DNA from 3 places in the Paenibacillus sp. BIC5C1 genome. Region 3 is predicted to be linked to each of the others. Evidence: riboswitches for the same ligand, from Rfam matches in the RefSeq annotation. Region 3 holds a riboswitch; each other region holds the start of a gene.
The links. Region 3 has a riboswitch for thiamine pyrophosphate ahead of thiC (phosphomethylpyrimidine synthase ThiC). Riboswitches for the same ligand answer to the same signal wherever they lie in the genome.
Positions count from the first base shown of each region.

Region 1: another riboswitch for thiamine pyrophosphate. It lies ahead of RS891_RS02280 (ABC transporter substrate-binding protein); the one in region 3 lies ahead of thiC (phosphomethylpyrimidine synthase ThiC).
Region 2: another riboswitch for thiamine pyrophosphate. It lies ahead of tenA (thiaminase II); the one in region 3 lies ahead of thiC (phosphomethylpyrimidine synthase ThiC).

Region 1 covers NZ_CP135922.1:470,352-476,243, reverse strand. The annotation lists gene RS891_RS02300 (MFS transporter) at 1-889, shown strand, start outside; gene RS891_RS02295 (DUF2798 domain-containing protein) at 1,339-1,827, opposite strand; gene RS891_RS02290 (VOC family protein) at 2,014-2,400, shown strand; gene RS891_RS02285 (NAD-dependent epimerase/dehydratase family protein) at 2,417-3,172, shown strand; TPP riboswitch at 3,317-3,429, shown strand; gene RS891_RS02280 (ABC transporter substrate-binding protein) at 3,650-4,690, shown strand; gene RS891_RS02275 (MTH1187 family thiamine-binding protein) at 4,914-5,204, shown strand; gene RS891_RS02270 (ABC transporter permease) at 5,204-5,892, shown strand, end outside.
Region 2 covers NZ_CP135922.1:3,138,160-3,144,051, forward strand. The annotation lists gene RS891_RS14235 (NAD(P)/FAD-dependent oxidoreductase) at 138-1,268, shown strand; gene RS891_RS14240 (hypothetical protein) at 1,277-1,567, shown strand; TPP riboswitch at 1,614-1,712, shown strand; gene tenA (thiaminase II) at 1,833-2,504, shown strand; gene RS891_RS14250 (GNAT family N-acetyltransferase) at 2,548-3,081, shown strand; gene RS891_RS14255 (TetR/AcrR family transcriptional regulator) at 3,131-4,030, shown strand; gene RS891_RS14260 (DHA2 family efflux MFS transporter permease subunit) at 4,195-5,634, opposite strand.
Region 3 covers NZ_CP135922.1:723,986-729,877, reverse strand. The annotation lists gene RS891_RS03485 (aspartate/glutamate racemase family protein) at 1-250, shown strand, start outside; gene RS891_RS03480 (hypothetical protein) at 315-482, shown strand; gene thiC (phosphomethylpyrimidine synthase ThiC) at 602-2,386, opposite strand; TPP riboswitch at 2,761-2,874, opposite strand; gene RS891_RS03470 (IclR family transcriptional regulator) at 2,994-3,737, opposite strand; gene RS891_RS03465 (alpha/beta hydrolase) at 4,096-5,124, shown strand; gene RS891_RS03460 (Fe-Mn family superoxide dismutase) at 5,325-5,892, shown strand, end outside.

The DNA of each region.
Region 1 (5,892 bases), 250 kb from region 3:
CATTGCTGCAATTAAAGATAATACGGCGGTTGCCATGAGCCGACTTGAAGTGTTATTTGGTATCGGAGCCATGGTCATGCCGCTCATTGCCAGCGGTCTGATTTCTGCCGAGTACTGGCGTATGTCGTTCCTCGTGGTAGCCGTCTGTGCAGCGATGACTTTTATCTTCTGGGCCAAAAGTTCATTCGGTGAGCTGGACAGCGAGCTTAGTCGAAGCAGCTCAGGCCAGACTCCTGTACACACTCACGCTGCTGAGTCGCCAATGGGAACGAACCCTGCAGACATCAAGCCAACTCGTTCAACCTATTACGGCCGTAATTTGGCTCTTCTGTCTTTATTTGTTCTATTTTTCTTTCTTTATGTCGGCACCGAAATGAGCCTTGCCAACTTCATGCCAGCCATTCTGATTGAGAAAATGAACATGAAGGAAGCAGGTGCCGCGCTTAGTGTTACCTGCTTCTGGATCGCCATGTCTGTTGGACGACTGTTTGCCGGATATATCGCCGAGAAATTCCAATATCGCGTCTACGTTCTCTACAGCTGCCTTGCGGCAGTTGTGCTGCTGATGATCTTTCCTTTTACCAACCAGATCTGGTCGGCATTTCTGATCATTCTGTTGCTCGGGCTCGCATTATCGGGCGTATTCTCCATCGCCCTCGTCTTCGCCAGCAAAATGCTGCCTGGAACAGAAGAATCGACGCCCAGCATCCTGATTGCATCAGGTGGTGTTGGCGGTGCCATTCTGCCTTTGGTTACAGGCTGGAGCCTGGATCATCTGGAGGTTAACCAGTCCGCATGGATGCTTGCCATTTTTGCAGTTGGTCTGCTGATTATCAGCGTGATCACCTATCAATGGCAGAACAAACATGTGGTCGATACAGTGACTTAACAGTTATGTGTCGAGGCAGACCTGAGAATTAGAATCAGAAATAGAATACCTATTATAGAGATTGAGATGTCCATCGCCATGAATTGGCGGTGGACATTTTGTTGTAGCGTTATTCTGTTCTAACGAACCTGGTACACGCTATTCATCCCCATTTCTGCATGTTTGAAATCTAACGAATCCTAGAGACGTTATTCTAGATAATTAGCTCCAAATCAAGGTCTCGTTGCAGTTTCTTAGCATAATAACGCCGCTGAGATTCGTTAGATTTTTCATTCCTTAAAAACCGGCCTAATAAGATGTTCCCGATTCGTTAGCGCTGTAATCATGGCAGAAAGTGTCCTATCTTTGCCTCAGATCACCTTTCATTAAAGGTGATCATACGATCTATTTATTTACACAAGATTGCCCAGGAAATACTTTCAGGTGCTTTGAATCGGAACTAACATTATTTAGGTTGAAGGGACTACATTCCCCTTATCCTTAATGAATTTACCGAATACATATCGAACGAGTGGTCCCAGAATAATAATTTGGTAAGGTAGCGCCAGGCTGAAATTACGAGCAATTGTATGAAGATACGTACTTAGTACAGATGCTCCATTTAACTGATTTGCAAGATAAGCGGAAATCATTCCATACAAGGACATGATCAGAACCATCCCAATAACCATGAAAAATGACATGGCGAGCACACCCAGGATTTTGTTGGACTTGTCAAAAGGTAAGGCAAAGGCAATTTTTCTCGCTACAGGCCCCACAATGAAGGACTCCACCAGGAACGCAATGATAAAGCACAATATGAACTGAAGCAGTATCTCAAACGCGGACATCTTGCTCAATAACCCATTGTGCCATAAATTGAAAGTCATCATGACGACAACCATCCCTGTACACATCATTATTCCAAAAACAATCTGTTCTTTTTTCGTTGTTGGCAATTCTCTCATCCTCTCTGTTTACCTTCGTAATTATAGAGATGACAAACCCCTCTACATAAGTGAACATTCTGTGAACAAATATAATATTTCCAAATTAAAATCGGATTTGACAACCTCGTATTAGAGCCCTATCATATCCCTTAAAATGGTAGGGAATATTCGCTACATATAAGGAGGATTTGGATGATGAGTTTTCAAAAGCGCATTGACCACGTCGGCATTGCCGTTCGTGATCTGGAGACCACGCTGCGTTTCTATACGGAGATTGTTGGTCTTGAATTGAAAGACCGGGTAACTCATACCAACGGTGTCATTCAGCTCGCTTTTCTCGGCTTCAACGGAAGCCATGAGACCGAGATTGAGTTGATTCAGGGATACAGCGACAAGCTGCCTGCCGAAGGTACGGTGCACCATTTTGCCATCCATGTCGATGACCTTGAGTCTGAGTACAACCGCATTAAGGAAACCGAGGCCGAGTTTATTGATGGAGAGATGATTACACTGCCTAACGGTTACCGTTATTTCTTCATCTATGGACCTGAAAAGGAATGGATCGAGTTCTTCCAGCGCTAAGAATTGGAGCTGATTTATGAACATTTTAATTACCGGCGCAGCCGGAAAAATTGGACGTGACTTGTCCCATCACTTGTCAGAAGCATTTCACCTGCGACTTACGGATTTGAGTATCGACAGACTGCATACGTATCAAGGGACAAGCCATGAGATCATGACACTGGATGTGACAGATCCCGAAGCCTGTCAGCACGCTTGCGAAGGCATGGATGTGGTTGTACATCTGGCGGGAGACCCTTCCCCACATGCAGGGTTTTATGAATCGTTGTTGGATATCAATATCAAGGGTACATTTAATGTATTCCGTGCAGCTCAAGACCAAGGTGTGCAGAGAGTCATTCTGGCAAGCAGTGCACAGACGATTGAGGGTTATCCCATTGATGCTCAAATCTATCCGGACATGCCGACACGCCCACGGAATTTGTACGGGGTTAGCAAATGTTTTGGAGAATCGCTCGCTTCCTATTTTGCGTATACCGAAGGTTTACAAAGTGTTGCAATACGTATAGGGGCATATGATGATTTTCAACCGGATGGACCCGCGCTGGAGGCAAGGGATATGAGCGCGTATATTAGTCCGGCTGACTTGTGTGATTTGATGTTCAAAGCAATTACAGCTCCAGATCTGGAACCCTTCACCATACTGCATGGAATCTCGAATAATCGGTTTAAACGATTGAATCTGGAAACCACTCAGAAACAGGTAGGCTATGACCCGAAATCCGATGCTTTTGCACTCAGTCAGATTTCCTTATATGATTCGCCACGATAATTATTGAAAATAACACATCTAGAGAGGTCGTTATACGCATGTATAACGGCCTTTTGACTATTTCATACGTGCCCCTATCCAGTTCCTGACTGGACATGCATGGGCCTCTGGCCTATAATTACACCTAGTAATGCCCGTAACTTCATAGTTTCCCAGGGGAGTCGGAATAGGCCGGCTGAGAGTGTATCCCACCAAGATACTGACCCTTAGACCTGATCTGGATCATGCCAGCGTAGGAATCGGAGTATATCGAATTGGCCCAGCCTCTTTGCTGAGTGCCACATCTCTAACGCCTGCACGCGTCCCGGATTAACGGGGCGCTTTTTTAATGTTCTTTTATATAGCCAGAGAGCTAAAAAAGTGACGTCATCCGGATCATAGCTGGTATAAATCTGTCGATTTATGCAAGAAGCTTGGATATGAAGCCAAGGAGTACCCCGCGCCACTGGCCGGACAACATGAAGGAGAGAAATAAAGATGAGATGGCGTAAAATGATGGGCCTAATGCTCTTGTGCGTACTACTAGTGGCTGTGGCTGCATGTGGCGGCAAAGAAGCTGCACCTTCAGGAGAAAATGGTAGCAGCAACACCGAAAACAGCAATGAAGGTGACAATGCAGCCCTCAAGGACGTTAAAGTGGTGCTGGACTGGACACCAAATACGAATCATACCGGCCTGTATGCGGCCGTAGATCAAGGTTTTTACAAAGCCGAAGGCTTGAATGTCGAGATTGTACAGCCAGGTGCCGGAGGCGCGGATACCATGGTAGCTTCGAACGAAGTGCCTTTTGGCGTAAGTTATCAGGAGAGTGTGACCCAGGCCCGCACACAAGGCGTACCACTCGTGTCCATCGCTGCGGTTATTCAGCATAACACGTCCGGATTTGCCGCTCCGGCGGATCGGAACATCAAGTCCCCCAAAGATTTTGAAGGCAAAACTTATGGTGGCTGGGGCTCCCCGGTAGAAGAAGCTGTGATGCAGTCCATTATGGAAGGCGAAGGCGCCGATGTATCCAAAGTAAAAAATATCAGCATGGGCGATGCAGATTTCTTCACCGCTGTGAAACGCGATATCGACTTTGCCTGGATTTTCTACGCATGGACGGGCATTGAAGCCGAACTGCGCGGCGAACCGATCGACATGCTATATGTGAAGGATTATTCCGAGGCACTGGACTACTACACTCCAGTACTTGTTACCAATGAAAAGACGATTCAGAACGATCCCGAGCTGGTTAAAGCGTTCTTGAAAGCGACTTCCGAAGGATATCAATATGCGATTGAACATCCCGAAGACGCTGCCAACATTCTGATCATGGCCGTACCGGATCTGGATAAGGACCTTGTACTCGCAAGCCAGAAGTGGCTGAGTCCGAAATATCAGGATGACGCACCGCGCTGGGGTGAGCAAAAGCAGGAAGTATGGCAGAACTACACGGACTGGATGTTTAGCAAAAAACTGCTCGACGAGCAGGTAGATGTATCCAAAGCATATACGAACGAGTTCTTACCCCAATAAAATTATCCATATAAAATGAACTTAGTATTTACACGAGAACGAAGAGGACAGAAATAACGTGAAAAAGCGAAGCGTTCGCCTTTATCACCGGATTTTCCCTTTGGAGAAGGGAATCAAAAAAATCTGGGGATAACAGCGATTGGAAGGTTATTCTGTCATCGAAGTGGCAAGTGTAACAGTCATTAGTTCGTTTTATATATTTCGAAAGGAAAAGTGATCTCTCATGGCAAGCACACTACTTAGCATTCAAGTCATTCCCAAAACGCCCAATGGCGAAAATTCCTATCCTTACGTTGATCGTGCCATCGAAGTTATTCAGCAGTCTGGTTTGAAATATCAGGTTAATCCACTGGATACCACGATGGAAGGAGAACTGGATGAGCTGTTGGAGGTTGTTCGCAAAATGCACGAAGTTCTTGTGGAAGCCGGCAGTCCGAGCATCATCTCACAGATCAAGATCGCCCATAGCCCAAGTGGCTTCAGCATGGACACCCTGACGGAGAAATATCGCTAATGCATGCCTATTGGAAAAGCGTTTGGCCGCCCTTTGTGGCGGTTATTCTCTTTATAGCGATATGGCAGGGAGCCGTCTCCCTGTTCCATATTGAGAAATGGATGCTGCCTGCACCTTCGGACATCGCCCATGAAGCAGCGTCCCAGGCCGAGCGACTTGGCATGCATGCATGGGCAACAATCCAGTTGACTTTGATAGGGTTTGCAGCAGGTACACTTGTGGGATTACTGATTGCGATGGTGCTGCATTTAATTCCCTTTTTGAAATCTGCACTCTATCCATTACTTATTCTTAGTCAAAATATACCGACCATCGCGCTTGCGCCGCTCTTGCTGATCTGGTTCGGATTTGGGCTGCTGCCCAAACTGATTACCATCATCCTGGTCTGCTTCTTCCCGGTGGCTGTAGCTGCCATGGACGGGTTGACCCGCACCGATGCAGCGATGATGAACTATATGCGCATGGCTGGTGCAAAACGCGGCCAAATTTTCTGGAAGCTCGAACTCCCACATGCATTACCCTCAGTGTTCTCGGGGATTAAAATTGCCGCTACGTACAGCGTCATGGGTGCGATTATCGCCGAATGGATCGGTGCAGATAAGGGTATCGGTTATTATATGATGCTGCAAAAATCGGCCTATCGGACGGATCGTCTTTTCGTGGCAATCATGATTATTGTGGCACTGAG
Region 2 (5,892 bases), 2.4 Mb from region 3:
ATTTGAATTATATTACATAAATAACATTTTATCGAAAACCTTTTAGGAACATGTATCATAATGTCGATGCCGTACCATTATCAGACGAAGCAGTATGCGTTATAATGGTTACAGTGATTTAGGAAAGGGATGCAGTCATGAAGAAAGTCATCGTCGTAGGATCAGGAATTCTTGGGGCTTCCACAGCGTATCAATTGGCAAAACGGGGTGCGGAAGTTCTTATTATAGACCGGAAAGATCGGGGACAGGCTACGGATGCTGCTGCCGGGATTATTTGTCCATGGTTATCTCAGCGCCGTAATCAGGATTGGTATCAGCTTGCCAAGGCAGGTGCACGTTTTTATCCCGGGTTGATTGAAGAACTCAAGAGTGAAGGGGAAACGGAAACAGGTTATGCTCAAGTTGGCGCTCTTAGTATCCATACGGATGTGGAGAAAATTAACAAGATGCAGGAGCGGGCACAACTTCGTAAAGAAAATGCGCCGGAGATTGCCGATATTACCCGTCTGGATGCAAAAGAAACCCATGAGCGTTTTCCTCTTCTGGAGGAGAACTTTCAGTCAGTCTACATCAGCGGAGCTGCGCGTATCGATGGACGCGCGCTGCGTGATGCTTTAATTCGATCGGCTCAGCGAAATGGGGCGGTCCTGATGAATGGGGACGCGACACTTCAATATGAATCGGACCGAGTAACTGGAGTGGTTGTTGAAGGTAAAGTCATATCGGCTGACGAGGTTATTGTGTGTGCCGGCGCTTGGGCTAATGAACTGTTGAAGCCCTTGGGCATTGATTTTAAGGTTCATTATCAGAAGGCGCAAATTATGCACTTGCAGGTTCACGATCGAGAGGACACTGGGAACTGGCCTGTTGTCATGCCTCCTTCGGATCAATATCTGTTAGCCTTTGATCAACAGAAGATTGTGATCGGAGCGACTCACGAAAATGATACTGAAGGATACGATACAAGAGTAACCGCAGGCGGAATGCAGGAAATTTTGAATAAAGGATTGGAACTGGCTCCCGGTTTAGCTGATAGCACGTTTCAGGAAGTAAGAGTAGGATTTCGTCCATTTACACCAGGTTTTCTTCCAGTAATGGGTGCTGTTCCAGGTTGGAATGGTTTGATCACAGCCAACGGGCTTGGAGCGTCTGGTCTAACGATGGGGCCTTTTATTGGAAGTCAACTTGCCAAATTGGCTCTGGGTATGGATTTGGATATCGATATTCAGCCATATGACCTTGGAAAAGCAATGGATGATCAGAAATGAGGTGAACTATGACGTATTCACAGCGCTTAACCCACGGCTACTCCTCAGACATCATCTATCTGGAGCACCAGATTGCCATCGAAGAAGAGGAATTGGCAAAAGCTGAGGAAAAGCGGCGGACATACGAATCGGATTTAGATCAGTTAAGGACGTCTCCCGGGCATCATTCAACTTCAGCAACGAACGTCTCTAATGAGCAAAAATGGGTCGATGAATTAAACAAATTACAAAGTATAATTAAGGATATCCGGACCCGACTTAAGAACTTGCAAGAAGATTTAGCAGAACTTGAAGATTAATAGGAATGGATTGACATTTGGAAAAACACATGTTGTAATAAGCCTGAGCTATTTGCAGGGGGACTGTTCGCAGTTGAGAAGGTTAAAACCTGACCCTTTGAACCTGTTAGTTAAGACTGACGTAGGGAGCAAATGACATGTACTCATGTTATTTTGCCCTTGCCGAAAATAGGTCAAGGGCTTTTTGGTCTGCATTTTGTACGACAGAACGCGATAGCTGGATGTGAAGCGGGACATTATGATTTTAATAAAAGGAGAAATGATCATGTCATTTTCGAGAACGTTAAAAGACAAGTCCAGAGCCGTATGGGAAGATGGATACAACCATCCTTTTTTACACGAGATGGGAAAAGGCACATTGGATCAGGAAGCGTTTAAGTTTTATCTTCTTCAGGACTATACATATCTGATTGAATATGCGAAGATTTTTGCCATGGGTGCGGTGAAGGCGACAGATGAAAAACTGATGACGAACTTTACGGTGATTCAACACGCTATTCTGTACGAAGAAATGGATTTGCATCGAAATTATATGAATGGATTTGGGATTACACTGGATGGAAATCATGCTGTCAAACCATCACTATACAACAAGGCGTATACGTCGAATATGATGAGTGTTGCACAAACAGGTGGGGTAGCCGAAATCATCGCCGTCATTTTCCCTTGTGCATGGACGTATTACGACTATGCCACAAGATTAAAAGAACAATATCGAGATTCATTAGAGGGCAATTTCTATCAGACTTGGATCGAAAATTATGCAAGTGATGAATTCCGCGACTCATTCGAATGGTTCTATGATACACTTGATGCATTATGTGAACATAAAACCGAGCAGGAGCTGGAGGCCATAGAAGACATATTCAGAAGAAGTGTTGAATTTGAATATCTGTTCTGGGATATGGCGTATAAACGGCAACTCTCGTACTTCTGATGAATGCAATCTACTACAACCAGAGATAAGGATGAACATACAGATGGACAATCGTGAGGAACGTATCTATTTACGATTTTTGAATGTGGAGGACGCGCCGACACTGCTGGATTTGCAGATCCGGAACCGGGCTGTTTTCGAAGAGATATCGGCAAGTGAACGATCGGAGACATTCTATACACTGGAGGGTCAAGTTGCACTTCTCGAAGGTTGGAGCAAGGCCAGGGAAGAAGGGAAACGATACTCTTTCGGGATCTTCCTGAACCATACACATGAGCTCATTGGAGAGATTTCTCTGTTCGAACTTGAACTGGATTCCACAGCCAAATGGATTGTCGGTTATGTGCTGGATCAGGTACAGAATGGCAAGGGATACATGAGTGAAGCCCTTCGGCTAGCCCTGGATTTCGCCATGAATGAAGCGGGAATAAAACGAGTGGAGGCAGGTGCACTTCCCGACAATGCCGGATCAATTCGAGTGTTGCGTAAAGCGGGCTTCCAGGAAACAGATCGCCAGAATATTAAAATCAAGGGGATTTGGAAAGAACATGTGATGTTTGCAGTGGATTTGCAGTAGATTATTAGATGTCTTGAAGTGAACCGCTCAAATCATCCAGGGGGAGCTTATGAATAAACGGAAACAAATGTTATTGGACTCAGCACTTGTGCTCTTTGAGAAACATGGAGTAACCAACACCTCCATTCAAATGATCCTAGACGAGTCAGGTGTGTCCAAAGGAACATTTTATAAATTCTTTGGTTCCAAGGATGATTGTATTCTTGCCATTCTAGAGCAGCGTGTAGAGGAAGATATGATGATTCGCAAAGATTTGGAGAGCCGAAGCTATGCATCCGATTTTGACTTACTGGTAGATCAAATTATGGTTCCGATGATTTTGCCGGAAAAAAAGCTTGTTGTGGAGCTATTCTGGACAGGCTTCTACTCTGGAGAATGCAATCTGGAGAACTTGACTCGTATGCAGTTAAATTGGTTATCTGACCGACTGGTTCAGGTATTTGGTGAAGAATTGAAACCCTTTGCTTATGAAGGGGCTATTTTTGGTTTTGGCATGATACATCAAATCTCGAATATGTGGAGAAACTTCCAACTTGCCCAGCCGAATTGGAAGCATCTTGTACCCAAAATCCTGATTTACATTGAAATTTTGCTTCGTTCCATGCTGGAAAGACAAGAGCATATTATTGATTTTCCAAGTCTGTTGGTGATCGCTCCTGGTTCCAAAGAAATTGCACTGGATAAAAACAACCTGATTGCGAGTCTTCAGAAATTCAGTCATTCCATTCTCCACTCGGAAGCGTCTATGAAAGCGAAAGAACTGACCAAAGGGCTGCTTGCTTTAGTCGAGCAGAAAGAGATCAATATTTCCATGTTGGAAGTAACGCTGCAAGCGTTTCAAACGGAATTTGAATTGTCTTCTCTGAACTGCGAAGCTAGTATGATTGTCAAAGATTGTAGCTTATATCTCGAACAAATCAGACAGGGTCCGATGGATAGCACGAAATAGAGCACACCTTAACACAGCGTTTATCCCTGAAGTGGAGAGGCTTCTGTTTATTTGTAATACACAAAAAAAGCGGCAGATTGGACGTAAAGCTTAGGGTCCTAATCTGCCGCTTTTATATAAGATACGATAGGCTCTACATGAAGTAATTCATGTAAATGTTGTTCTTAATTTGTATTCATCGAGACTTTTTGTCTTACAGGCTGCTTGGAGTCTTCCTCCGTCGCTTGTTTGGTACGTTTGATGAAGAAGGAAAGTAGCAATCCGAGAACGGCAATACCGATAATGACTACATAAGCATCATTAATTCCCTGGATCATGGATTCCATTCCCAACTGCTGCTGGGTTAAGCCTTTGGCTGCACCCGTTGCCACCATATCCTGTACATGTGCCGTTGTGCGACTAGTCATTACACTTACGAGCAATGAAGTACCCACAGCGCCAGCTACTTGTCTCACGGTGTTGGATATCGCTGTACCGTGTGGCCCAAGTCTTGGAGGCAGTTGATTCAAACCTGCCGTTTGGATAGGCATCATGAGCAAGGCCATACCAATTCGGCGACCTGTTGACATTAATACCAGGTAAGTATAACTGGTAGAATCCGATAGATCAATGAAACCAATGGTGGTTACGATCGTGATAACCATCCCGATAATCGCCAGCCATTTTGCACCAAACCGGTCAAACAATCTACCTGTTATTGGCATCAGGAAGCCCATGACAAGTGCCCCTGGAAGCAATAATAATCCGGACTCCAATGCAGTGTAACCCCGTGCATTTTGGAGGTATAAAGGAAGCAACATCATATCAGCATACATGATCATCGTGATCGCGATATTAATGACCGTGGTCAGTGAGAACATATTATACTTGAAAGCACGCAGATCGAGCAGCGGATTTGTAGACGCGAGCTGTCTCCATGTGAACAGTCCAAGAGCAACTACTCCTGCTACAAGGCATATGATTACTTCAGCGCTTGACCATCCCAGACTTCCCGCCCGACTGAAGCCGTACAGCAATGCACCGAATCCAATCGTGGACAGCAACACGCTGAGTGTGTCGAACTTGAGTTTGATTCGTTCCGATACATTTTTGAGATATACAAACGCAAAACCAATAACAATAACAGTTAGTGGGATCATCCCGTAAAACATCGTTTGCCATGTGTAGTTCTCAAGAATATATCCAGCAAGTGTCGGCCCAATCGCTGGAGCGAAAATGATGGCAAAACCGACCATGCCCATCGCGGCGCCCCTTTTCTCAGGAGAGAACAGGGTTAGAATGACATGCATCAACAATGGCATGATAATACCAGCACCAGCTGCTTGAACCATACGTCCTGTCAACAATGTACCGAAATTACTCGCAAGGGCAGATATAATCGTACCGATGAGGAAAATAAACATCGAAGCTTGAAATAATTGCCGTGTCGAAAAGCGTTGCATGAAATAGGCCGTGATAGGAATGAGTACACCATTCACCAGCATGTAGCCTGTCGTAAACCATTGGGCTGTTGCTGCTGAGATATTAAAATCCCCCATCAGCTCCGGAGTTGCCACGCTCATAACGGTTTGGTTCAATGTGGCAAGAAATGCACCCAAAATCATAACAAACAGTATGGGGCCCTTTTTTACGTCATCTTTTTCTTTTAATCTAGCCTGACTCAATCCATTCCATCCTTTCAATCCACACGTGACTAAATTTACAACGTGTTGTATAGTTTACATTGTATTTATTGAATTATATACATATTCCCGGAGATTACAATTTACGATTTTGGGTATTTTCGTTGCTTATTTTACGAAAAAATAAAATATGTCGTCTAATTCGGAAATAAACGACTGATCATTTAAAATTGTAATTTT
Region 3 (5,892 bases):
TGAAGCAGTACTGATCCCGGGCATATTCGAGTTAATTATGCGAGGCGATAAGGAAGGTTATCTTGCAGCAGTGAGCACCGGGTTACAGCAACTTGCTGAGCAGTATCCAGATAACACAGTCGTAGCCGCTCAATTGTCCATGGCTCCTGCAGCAGCACGGGTCACAGCAGTTACAGGCATGGCAATCTATAGCCCTTTGGTTTCGCTAGCAGCGTATTTGGAGAAGAAGTTGAGCTTGAAGCGGCGTTAGACTTTGAATCCGAGACGTAAGCCATTCAAACCATCTACGTCTACAATTGACGGGAGGAATAAGCGTGCGTTTTCTTTATGTTGTTATATTATTTGTAGTTGGATTTGCCTGTTCGGCGTTTATATATGGCGGTTCTCCCAGATTGAGTGATGCACTCTTATTTGTTATTGCGGGGATTTTATATAAAATGTGGAACAAGAAAAATCAAGAAACTCATCCTGATGAGAACTGAACGTTTTTCAGATGATGTACACATACAAGAACTCAGAAAAAGGGCCGCTCTTCTCCGCGATCACGGAGAGGAACGGCTTTTTACCATGTCAGGCTGCTCAGATTGCGCTATAACAGCGCCTAAGAGCGTGTCCGGTATTCCTCAGCCTTTTCCAACATGCCCGCTGCCACGGCCTCATTTTCGGACAAACCTTTGTCTGCGGCAAAAGCACGAATATCCTGCGTAATGCGCATGCTGCAAAATTTCGGCCCACACATGGAGCAGAAATGGGCTTCTTTGGCCCCTTCCGCCGGCAACGTCTCATCGTGGTAGGATAGCGCACGTTCCGGATCCAGCGATAGGTTGAACTGATCCCTCCAGCGGAATTCAAAGCGTGCTTTGGACAGCGCATCGTCCCGCCGCTGGGCACGCGGGTGACCTTTCGCCAGATCAGCGGCATGAGCAGCGATCTTGTAGGCAATAACGCCTTCCCGCACATCATCCTTATTGGGCAGGCCCAGATGTTCTTTTGGCGTAACATAACAGAGCATGGACGTACCAAACCAGCCGATCATCGCTGCTCCAATTGCCGAGGTAATATGGTCATATCCCGGTGCAATATCGGTCGTCAGCGGACCCAGCGTATAGAAAGGCGCCTCCTTGCAAATCTCCATTTGCAGATCGACATTCTCCTTAATCTTGTGCATCGGCACATGTCCCGGACCTTCAATCATCACCTGCACATCATGCTTCCAGGCGATTTGTGTTAGTTCACCAAGCGTAGCCAGTTCCGCCATCTGGGCTTCATCATTTGCATCGTAGATACTTCCTGGGCGCAGTCCGTCTCCGAGCGAGAACGCCACGTCATACCTTTTCATAATTTCGCAGATTTCTTCAAAATGGGTGTATAGAAAATTTTCCTGATGATGCGCAAGGCACCATGCTGCCATGATGGACCCGCCCCGTGACACAATACCCGTCATACGTTTGGCGGTCATCGGAATATAACGCAGCAGCACACCTGCATGGATTGTAAAATAGTCCACACCCTGCTCTGCCTGCTCAATGAGCGTATCACGATACAACTCCCAGGTCAGTGCTTCAGCTTCTCCATTGGCCTTCTCCAGCGCCTGATAGAGCGGTACTGTTCCAATCGGCACAGGTGAATTGCGGATGATCCATTCCCGGGTCGTATGAATGTCTTTGCCTGTGGACAGATCCATCACGGTATCCGATCCCCAGCGTACCGCCCAGGTCATCTTCTCCACCTCTTCTTCGATGGAGGAGGATACCGCAGAGTTGCCGATGTTCGCATTGATCTTCACATGAAAATGACGCCCGATCAGCATCGGCTCACTCTCCGGGTGATTGATGTTTGATGGTAGGATGGCCCTGCCACTCGCCAGCTCCTGCCGCACAAACTCCGGTTCCACCCCCTCACGAATGGCGGCGAACTCCATCTCCGGTGTGATCATCCCCTGTCGTGCATAATGCATCTGGGTCACGCTGCGCCCTGCCTGTGCCCGCAATGGTTTGCCACGCAAGCCCGGATACTCCTCGGCTCCTGCTCGCTTTCCTCCCGGTTTCAATCCGTTATCCTCCGGTTTTACCGTTCGTCCCTGGTAGGCTTCAACATCTTCACGCTCCGTAATCCAGCGGGTACGCAGCGCCGGCAACCCTGCCCGGATATCGGCATGAAATCCGGGGTCGGTCATCGGTCCGCTCGTATCGTAGACACGCAGTGGTTCGTTATGCTCCACTCCTTGAGGAGTATTGGTGTCATGAAGGGCAATTTCACGCTCCGGTACAGCAATGTCCGGTCGTGAGCCCTGAATGTACACTTTGCGGCTGCCCGGGAAGGGCTGAACCCGTCCTGCCGTACCTTTTTCCTTTGCCAACTGCTGATCCTGCTTGTCCTGTCCCATCGCTTCTTGTCCCGTTTGGTTTCCTGTACTCATCGCTCTTGTCTCCTCCTTATTGGTGATTGCCTGGATTGAAATGCTTGCATACGGATCCAAACCATCCAACACATAGAAAAGGAAAGAGCGAACCTACAACACAAAATAGAGACATACAGTTCAAGTAATACAGAATTCGGGGCAAAGGCTATTGGAACCCCATGCTCGCCAATGGCTCCCAGCTCAATATCTAAAAGTAGCTCTGACACTGGCTTCCGCCTATTTACTGTATAAAAAAGCCGGTTCCCGAGGGAACCGGCTTATGTCCATCACCAATAACGCACCTCATTCAGGCTCCATAAGGGAGTCCGTCCATAGGCCACATGATATGGTGTTCGTGGTCGTATCGCCGATTACTTCCCTACGCTGGTATGATCCAGATCAGGTGCAAAGGGTCCGGAATCTCATGCGATTCCGTCTCAGTCCGGACAATTCGGACTCCCCCAGTAACGTTAACAAGTTGCTGCATCTAAGCCGCAAATACATATTTAATTATACTGACCCCGTTGGGCCGTCCATTACAGAGTAGCGCAACCGAATCATAAAAACAACCTTTAAATTCCAGAAAATATAATCAGGATAACATAAGTCCCATCTGTGTCGCAGCTTCCTTCAGCACAGGTGCGTATTCATGCAACGTCTCCTGTGAGAGGCGACTAACAGGCCCGGATACTGACAAAGCAGCAGCGATGTTTCCTTTCCGATCCATAATGGGTACAGATACTGCGGCGGCTCCCGGTTCACGTTCCTCATAACTTGTTGCGTAGCCATATTCAAGAATGTCTTTCATCTGTGCCAAATATACTTTGGGATCGATAAATACCGGCCATTCCGGTCCATTCATCAGATCTTCGCGGTCCTCTTCGGTGGCAAAAGCCATCAGCACTTTGCTGGATGCTCCCACAGATAACGGAAGTCTGACGCCCACCGGAGCTACACGACGAATCGCCTGATCACTCTGCACGGCCTGAATGCGAATCCGCTCACTGCCATCACGAAGATATAAACTCACGGTTTCGCCCAGTCGATCTCTGAGCCGCTCCATCGCAGGAAGGAGCAAAATGGCAGGATCATCGCTGCGAGACATATGGGCAGACAGTTCCCAGATGCGTATGCCAAGCCGATACTTCTCAGTTGCAGCATCCCGGATCACGAACCCTTTGTCCTCCAAAGTAGCCATCAGACGATGGACTGTACTCTTGTGCAGACCGATCTGGCTGGCAATTTCCGTGAGTCCCAGATCACTGCGGGTTGTAAAACACAATAATATATCCAGCGCCCGTTCTACAGCCCGGACGGTTAACTTTCGGTCTTCCATGGCAAGTTGCCCTCCTCATGTTTCATCACATGAAACTTGGTTACATAAATTATATGAGAAACGGTCTCATCTGTAAACCAAAAAGCGCCATTTGGAATAGGGATATTTGTAAATATTTTCTTTTTATAAATTAGAATCCCCTGCATTTTGCACCCTAAGGAAATGTTACCCATATATCTTCAGAACTATATAACAATTGCGTAACAAATGGCCTCAATCAATTGACTTTGACTATATTGGAACATACGATAAAGATATATTAAATTAAGATTTTGCTTCATAAGTAGTCAGAAAAATCATTTATCCGCTCTGTTCGTCTCGTTGTTATCTTCATTTGATTTTTAAAGGAGGGGCAATCATGTATCCGACATCCCAGAGCGAAGCCCCGCTGCAAACGAAAGTATCAGATCTGCCTTCTTCGTTATCACCGAGGCTGATCCGGTTCAAACATATTGTCGTGGCGTTGTTGCTCTCCGTTGTATTTTTTCTGCTCTTTTGTTTCATTGCACTACACGGTTATATTGCTTGGGTATTATCCAATCCAACTGTAGCGCCTGTATTCTCCAATCCCATGCAGGCGAAGAACATGAAGTATCAAGACATTACGTTCCCGGCAGCAGACGGCAGTCGAACGATGCAGGGTTGGTATATTCCGGCTGATGATAATGCAAACAAAACCATCATATTCAGCCATGGATATGGTGCGAATCGTGAAGAGACCTGGGTACCGATGTATGACTTGGCCCATTATGCTCACCAACTCGGCTTCAATGTGGTGATGTTCGATTACGGTTTCGCTTCACAGGTGAACAAAGCTGTCGCCACAGGCGGCAAAGCCGAGTCCCAGCAGCTGCTTGGTGCTATCCAGTTTGCGAAGCAGCGCGGAGCTCAGGAGCTTGTCGTATGGGGATTCTCCATGGGTGCAGGTACAGCCCTGCAGACTGGGCTGATTACCAAGGATGTGGATGCTATGATTCTGGACAGCACCTTCCTGCTTGAGCCGGATACGCTGTATCACAACATCCATAATCAGATTGATCTTCCGCGGCAGCCTACACTGGAGATTATGAACCTGCTGTTCCCGATTCTGAACGGAACCGGATTACAGCAAATTCCGTATCAGGAAGTGAAAAAAGAAGATTATCCTTTCCCGATTTTCTTCATCCATGGTACAGAGGATGAGAAAGCTCCTTACCCCATTGCAGAGCTGCTTGCCAGCAACCAAACCAATCCAAAATCCGATGAATGGATTGTGGATGGTGCGCACCATGAGCTGATCTTCCGGGAGCATCCGAAGGAATATCTGCGCCGTGTCTCCACATTCCTGAGTCATGTGACGAAGACGAGCAGCGATGATGTGGAAAATACCAATACCGGAGAATCGTGAAGATTCGGTATTTCAAGAGCCCCTATGGGGCTCTTTTTTGTTTATACATAGGACAACATGCTTGGAGAATATACTTTTGGGACGTAATTAAAGACAGCTCTCTAGCTTGTACATTACAAAATTGAGCGAACGGGGAGATTAAATTTTATAACTGCTGCTGGATGTGAATTTGAATTCATCTGAACGGAGGTTTACCGCTTATGAATTGGTATGGATATGGGCATCTGCTGCCTCTGCGGGTACTCGAAGAAGTCCGTTTCTGGAAAGAGCAAGAGAAGGAACATACGATTGTCATTCGTGCATTGGTTCCTGATCTTGAACCCTCTTATGTCAATTGGCTTGCGGAGTGGGAAGCAATCTTTGAGAATAGTGAACGAGTCGCGAATCAGCTGTTGAAGCAAATACTGCCGGGAACCCAGCCGCCTGCTCCCTACATCATCCGCTGCATTGAACAGCTCGTAGCGGCTGCCTGCACACAATCGCGAGAGTTCATTAGACAGTTGTACGTCTTGCTGGAAAGTAATGCTGTTCAGCATGTGCCGATTGCCAAAATAGTTATCCTGCATTTCATTCGTGAATCCGAGTATTTCCTGGGGGTACTTGAAACGCTGAAACAATCTGGATCTTTGCGAGATTTGGTGTCTGATCCCTCTTTTTCACTGAAACCTATTCTTCAAACCTCGGGACAACCGACTGATCCCAACGTACAAGTTGCTTCAACGCCCGTGTCTGAACAACCCTATCGTGAAGCTGTAGAAGAATCGTCCA